2 regions of the Sphingomonas sp. 3-13AW genome follow, and region 2 is predicted to be linked to the other one. Evidence: riboswitches for the same ligand, from Rfam matches in the RefSeq annotation. Region 2 holds a riboswitch; the other holds the start of a gene.
The links. Region 2 has a riboswitch for glycine ahead of QP045_RS19705 (L-serine ammonia-lyase). Riboswitches for the same ligand answer to the same signal wherever they lie in the genome.
Positions count from the first base shown of each region.

Region 1: another riboswitch for glycine. It lies ahead of gcvT (glycine cleavage system aminomethyltransferase GcvT); the one in region 2 lies ahead of QP045_RS19705 (L-serine ammonia-lyase).

Region 1 covers NZ_JASNVZ010000010.1:132,273-135,674, reverse strand. The annotation lists gene gcvH (glycine cleavage system protein GcvH) at 1-161, opposite strand, end outside; gene gcvT (glycine cleavage system aminomethyltransferase GcvT) at 174-1,361, opposite strand; glycine riboswitch at 1,517-1,619, opposite strand; gene QP045_RS12585 (hypothetical protein) at 1,701-2,348, opposite strand; gene ispH (4-hydroxy-3-methylbut-2-enyl diphosphate reductase) at 2,464-3,402, shown strand, end outside.
Region 2 covers NZ_JASNVZ010000031.1:30,314-33,715, reverse strand. The annotation lists gene QP045_RS19710 (TlyA family RNA methyltransferase) at 1-389, opposite strand, end outside; gene QP045_RS19705 (L-serine ammonia-lyase) at 430-1,815, opposite strand; glycine riboswitch at 1,917-2,006, opposite strand; gene cobU (bifunctional adenosylcobinamide kinase/adenosylcobinamide-phosphate guanylyltransferase) at 2,051-2,572, opposite strand; gene QP045_RS19695 (aminotransferase class I/II-fold pyridoxal phosphate-dependent enzyme) at 2,643-3,402, shown strand, end outside.

The DNA of each region.
Region 1 (3,402 bases), on a different contig from region 2:
ACCGCCGCCTCGTCACCCTTGGTCAGCTCACGGCCTTCCTCGGGAACTTCGACGAACACGATGTCGCCCAGCTGGCTCTGGGCATATTCGGTGATGCCGACCGTTGCGACGTCGCCGTCGACTTCGATCCACTCATGGTCTTCGGTGAAAAAACGGCTCATCGAGGGCGCTCCTTAGCGGACGTAGTTGTGGGCAATGAACGGCATGGGCACGACTTCGGCGCTGTGCGCCTTGCCGCGCTGGGACAGGGTGACATCGGTGCCGGGCACCGCAAGCGCGGCCGGCACATAGGCCATGGCGATCGGCGCACCGACGCTCGGGGCGAAGCCGCCGGAGGTCACACGGCCGATCGCCTTGCCGGATCCGTCGACCACGGTCGCACCCTCGCGCACCGGCTGGCGTCCATCGACCCGCAGGCCGACGCGCTTCATCTTCGGCCCCTCGGCCCGCTCTGCCAGGATGCGCTCGGCACCGGGGAAGCCCCCCTCCTCGCGGCGGCGCTTCGAAAGCGCGAAGCCCAGGTCGGCGGTCACGGGCGTGGTCTCTTCGTCCAGGTCGTGGCCGTACAGCGGCAGCCCCGCCTCCAGGCGCAGCGAGTCGCGCGCACCCAGGCCGATCGGCTTGACGCCCGGCTCGGCAGTCAGCGCATCGGCGAACGCCTCGGCAGCCTCGGCCGGCAGCGAAATCTCGCAGCCGTCCTCGCCGGTGTAGCCGGAGCGGCTGATCCACAAGGCGTGGCCCTGCCATTCGAACGCACCGGCCGTCATGAAGCGCAGCGCATCCACGCCCGGGATGAGGCGCGTGAGCGTCGCGACCGCTTCCGGTCCTTGCAGCGCCAGCAGCGCGCGGTCTTCCAGATGGTTGATGGTGATCGAGTCGGCCAGCGCCTCGCGCAGATGGCCTAGGTCCTCGTATTTGGTGGCGCCGTTCACGACCATGTAAAAGGCTTCGCCCGCCGGAGCCGGCTCACCCGCCTCGCCGAACGGATGCGATTCCGGCAAGCGCGTTACCATCAGGTCGTCGAGGATGCCGCCGTTCTCCGCGAGCAGCAACGAATAGCGCATACGGTTGGGCGCGAGCACCTGCAGGTCGCCCGGCAGCAATGCCTCAAGCGCCTGGGTCACGCCTTCACCGGTGAAAAGGAGCTGGCCCATGTGGCTGACATCGAAGAGGCCGGCGTGCTGGCGAGTCCAAAGATGCTCCGCCATGATGCCCTCGTACTGCACCGGCATCTCATAGCCGGCGAACGGCACCATCCGGCCGCCGTGGGCACGATGCCACGCGTCGAGCGGTAGCAGGGAAGGCGGCAGCACCTCGGCATCGTCCGAGTGCGCGTCGTGATTGGGTACGAGGTCGCTCATTGCGCAGTCTCCGGCAGGTCGGGCACGACGAAGACGCGGGCCTCCCCGCTGCATCGCCGCCCCCTCTGTCACGGAACCTGAGAGCTTTCGCACGCGGTTGCCGTGCTTACCCCTTCGGTGGCGCCAGTCATGCCGACGCGCTTTCCAGAGTGTCGTTGACGCGCGCGGTCCCGTTTGCCTGAGAGATTCCGGGGCGGTTGCTCCTTCGGCGGCCGCATGCGGCCTCGAAGGCCTGCGGCGCTCTCCCGCGCGTGCTCATGGCCGTTCCCGACCATCGACGTACTTGCTGTGGCTTGCACGCGTGGCCGAGTCAATCGGCCACGCACGGCCCCGTCTAAATCAGCGCGTGACGTTGTAGCGCAGCTGGTCCCGCGTCAGCTGGAAGCCGACCAGCGCCTCGAACGAGGCGTTGAGCACCGCCTGGCGCACTTCCGGGGTCGACAGCGGGTCGACTGCCGCATCCTGCGCGCCCGCCTTGCGCGGCCGCACGATCTGCTCGCGAATGTCCGCCGGCAGCGTCGCTGCGGAGCGCTGGACCACGGCGGTCGCGCTGCCCTGCGCCTGCGCGCGGGCCTCGCCCGGTGCGAAGTCCAGCGTCGCCTGGTTGATGCGCTTTGCCACCACCTGCGTTCCGCCGCGAACGACCGTCAGGAAGTACGGAAGCTGGACCTGCCGGGCACCGTCGGTACGGGTGCGGCGCGCCAGGATGTCGAAGGTTACGGTTGAGACGATGTCGTCGCCCGACTCGTTGCAGGTGGCGCGCACGTTGGTAATCGTGGCGGTCACGTCGATTGCGCTCGCCAGCTGGCTGCCGGCGGGGTCGAACAGCGTGATGTCGCCAGTTCCGGCGGGAATGCCCGTTGCCGGGCAGGCGGAGCGCACGGTCGTGATGCCGACGCCACGGGTCACGTCGATCTCGCCTTTACGGCTGCACCCCGCGAGGGCGAGGAGCGCGACAGCGGAAACAGCGAGCGTTCGGACGATCACAGGGAGGTACACCTTTCACGACGAACGGGCCGCCGCTCAAGCGCCGACCCGGACCGTCGCCAGCATAGGAAGCGCCTTTCAAGCGCGCAAGCAATCGCGTAGATGCCCGGGAGTGATGACCGACCCTGTCCTGGCGGCAACCGCCAAGCCTGTCCTCGATCTGCTGATCGCGGCCCCCCGCGGCTTCTGTGCCGGCGTCGACCGTGCGATCCGCATCGTCGAGCTCGCGATCGAAAAGCACGGCGCGCCCGTCTATGTCCGCCACGAAATCGTGCACAACAAGTTCGTCGTCGACAGCCTGCGCGCGAAGGGCGCAGTGTTCGTCGAGGAGCTGGAGGAAGTTCCCCCCGGGGTGCCGGTGGTGTTTTCCGCCCATGGCGTGCCCAAGTCCGTCCCTGCCGAGGCAGAGGACCGCGGTCTCGAATATCTCGACGCCACCTGCCCGCTTGTCTCGAAGGTGCACCGTCAGGCGGAACGGCTGGTGACCACCGGTCATCACATCCTGTTCGTCGGCCACGCCGGCCACCCGGAAGTGATCGGCACCTTCGGCCAAGTGCCGCAGGGTCAGATGACGCTGATCGAGACGGTCGAGGATGCCGAGGCGATCATGCCGATCGACCCGGCCAACCTCGCGTTCCTCACGCAAACCACCCTGTCGGTCGACGACACCGCCGATATCATGGCGACGCTCCAGCGCCGCTTCCCGGCCATCGTCGCGCCCAAGGCGGACGACATCTGCTACGCGACCTCCAACCGCCAGGCGGCCGTGAAGGCGATCGCCTCCTCGTGCGACCTTGTCCTGGTGATCGGCGCGCCGAACTCGTCCAACTCGCTGCGCCTGGTCGAAGTCGCCGAGCGTGAAGGCACGCCCGCGCACCTGATCCAGCGCGGCGCCGAAGTCGATTTCGCGTGGCTCGAAGGTGTCCGCACGCTGGGGCTCACTGCCGGCGCCTCCGCGCCCGAGATGCTGGTGCGCGAAGTCGTCGGCCGGCTTGCCGAGCGTTTCGACATTCGCGAGCGCGAGGTCGAGATGACGCGCGAGACCCTGACCTTC
Region 2 (3,402 bases):
TCATGGACGATCACCCGCGGATCCTGCCGCAGCTTCCAGGCGAGCTGGTTGGTGCCACTGTCCACCGCATAGACCCGGGCAGCGCCGCGCGTCAGCAGCACGTCGGTAAAGCCTCCGGTCGAGGAACCGACGTCGATCGCCACCGAACCCTCGACCGTCCAGCCGAAATGGTCGAGGCCGTGCGCCAGTTTGATGCCGCCGCGCGAAACCCAGGGATGGTCGCGTCCGCGGACATCCAGCGCGGCATCGTCCGCCACCTGCTGTCCCGGCTTCTCGATCTTGCGGTCCCCGATGAACACCAGGCCGGCCATCACCAGCGCCTGCGCGCGGGTACGGCTTTCAGCGAGGCCACGGTCGACAAGCAGCTGGTCGGCACGGATCTTTGGCATCGCCGGCGCATGGACCGGAATGCCCACGGCAGCAAGCCGGTCAGCAGGCGACGACGTTCACCGCCAGCCCACCCAGGCTCGTCTCCTTATATTCGGATCGCATGTGGTCACCGGTCTGGCGCATCGTCTCGATCACGGCGTCCAGCGGGACGATATGGCTGCCGTCGCCGTGCAGGGCCAGGTGGGCAGCGTTGACAGCCTTTACCGCGCCCATCGTGTTGCGCTCGATGCAGGGCACCTGCACCAGCCCGCCGATCGGGTCGCAGGTGAGGCCAAGATTATGCTCCATGCCGATCTCGGCGGCATTCTCGATCTGCTGGTTCGTGCCGCCGAGCACCGCCGCCAGCCCTGCCGCCGCCATCGAACAGGCGACGCCGACTTCGCCCTGGCACCCCATTTCGGCCGCCGAGATGGAGGCGCGCTTCTTGTAGAGAAAGCCGATCCCCGCCGCGGTCGCGAGCAGCGTGCGGGATCCCTCCAGCGTCGCCCCTTCCACGAACTCTTCATAATAGCGCAGCACCGCCGGGATCACCCCGGCCGCCCCGTTGGTGGGAGCGGTCACGACGCGGCCGCCGGCCGCATTCTCCTCGTTCACGGCCAGCGCCCACAGGCTGATCCACTCCATCACCGACGCAGGCGCGGCGCGATCGCTGCGCGCGGAAAGCGTGGCATGCAGCGCCTTCGCCCGGCGGCGCACGTTTAGGCCGCCTGGCAGGATGCCTTCGGTCGCGCAGCCGCGGTCGATCGACGCGATCATCGCCGCGCGCACCGCATCCAGGAACGCGTCGGTCTCCGCCTCGCTGCGCCACGCGCACTCGTTGCGGCGGACGATCTCGCCGATCGAGAGGCCCGTCTCCTCGCCGACCTCGAGGAGTTCGGCGCCCGAAGCAAAAGGGTGTGCGACGATGGCATTGGCGATCTTCAGGGTGCCGCCCTCTTCCAGCACGACACCCCCGCCGATCGAGAAATAGGTGCGGGTGAACTCGCGACCTTCGCCGTCCCAGGCCGTGAAGCGCACCGCATTGGGGTGGCCGGGCAGGAATTCATGCGAAAAGACGATGTCGTCCGGGCGAAACGGCACCGACAGGCGCCCTCCCAGCAGCAGCTGCTGGTCCTCGCGTACTCCTTGCAGGATCCCCGTAATCGCTTCGGGATCGATCGTGTCGGGAAGATGGCCCGCCAGTCCCAGCACCACCGCGCTGTCCGTGGCATGGCCGCGCCCCGTCAACGAGAGCGAGCCGAACAATTCGCAGCGGACCCCGACCGGGTCCAGCGCCTCCAGCGCCGCCTCTGCAAAGGCGTGGGCCGCCCGCATCGGGCCGACGGTGTGGGAACTCGACGGGCCGATGCCGATCGTGAACAATTCGGTGACACTGATGGCGCGGCGCACATCGGTACGGGGGTCGAGTAGGGTCGCGTCGGGCATGATGAACTCCCCGCCTTCCGGCGGTTCCATGCCCCTTCTGTCCTTCCTGCCTGAGATTGTTATCCCGTCGGCGGACGCGCGCGCGCCACTCTCCAGATGTTGATGACGACCGGTCCTTCTGCCTGAAAGTTTCCGGGGCGGTTGCTCCTTCGGCGCCGGGCTGGAAGTCCGGTCTCTCCCATGTCGTCCCTGCAAGCTTCCGGCCGCAGCCCCCGGGTGTCAAGCGGGATCGGCTTTACTTCACCACGATCGGGATGCCGGCGACGGTCATGTGGACGCGGTCCACCGCGGCCGCGACCCGCTGGTTGATGGTGCCCGCCAGGTCGCGAAACTGCCGCGCCAGCGCATTGTCGGGCACGATGCCCAGCCCGACTTCGTTGGCGACCAGCAGCACGCGCGCACGTGCCACGCCGATCGCCGCGAGCAGCGCCGCCAGATGCGCCTCGGCATCCTCCTCGCCCAGCAACAGGTTGGACGCCCACAGCGTCAGGCAGTCCACCAGAAGCACCGTGTTGTCGCCGTCCCCCTCGCGGATCGCATCCGCAAGGTCGATCGGCGCCTCCAGTGTAGTCCAGCGGTTGTCGCGATCGGCCTGATGCCGCCGGATACGGTCCGTCATCTCGGCGTCGAACGCCTGCCCTGTCGCGACGAACACCAGCCGCTCGCTTCCCGCCTCCGCCAGCTCTTGCGCATAGCGGCTCTTGCCGGATCTGGCGCCGCCCAGCACCAGCATCGTGCGGTCGGATACGGTCGTCATCGCGTTGCCCCTTGCCTGTTGCGCCGGCAATGCTGATGGAGGCCCGCACCCCCCAAGTCGAGGCTTCGCGTTGCGCGCATTCAAGTTCCACGGCGGTTGCCTCGAAGAGGCGGCACAATGCTTTCCGGAAGCGCCGCGGCCGTGGCTCGATCTCTCGACCGGGATCAACCCCCTCCCCTGGCAGGCCCCAGAGCTTCCTGCCTACGACCTGCGCGCCCTGCCCTCGGCGGCATCCACCGCAGCGCTCGAGGCCGCGGCGGCGGCCGCGATCGGCGCAGAGCGGCTGGCGATCACCGCCCTTCCCGGCACTGAACTGGGCCTCCGCCTCCTCGCCGGCATCGGCCTGCCCGCACCCTATCATTATGTCGCGCCCGGCTACCGCACCCATACAGAGGCCTTGCCCGGCCCGAACCCGGTTGCGCCAGATGCGCTGGATACAGTGACCGAAGGCACGCTGCTGCTCGCCAACCCGAACAATCCGGACGGGCGCCTCTTGGCACCGGAAGCGCTGCTATCTCTAGCGCGGAGCCTATCCTCCGCGAATGGCGTGCTGGTCGTGGACGAAGCCTTCGCCGACGCCACCCCCGGGGTGAGCGTGGTCCCCCACCTCTCGCCCGACGATCGCGTGCTGGTGTTCCGATCGTTCGGCAAGTTCTTCGGGCTCGCCGGCTTGCGGCTCGGCTTCGCCTGCGGTGCCCCGGATCTTGTCACGGCGCTGCGTCAAAGACTGGGCAGTTGGCCGGTCTCCGCCAGCGCCATCGCGATCGGAACCGCCGCCTATCGCGACGAAGCCTGGATCGCGGAAACACGCCACCGCCTCGCCAAGTGCC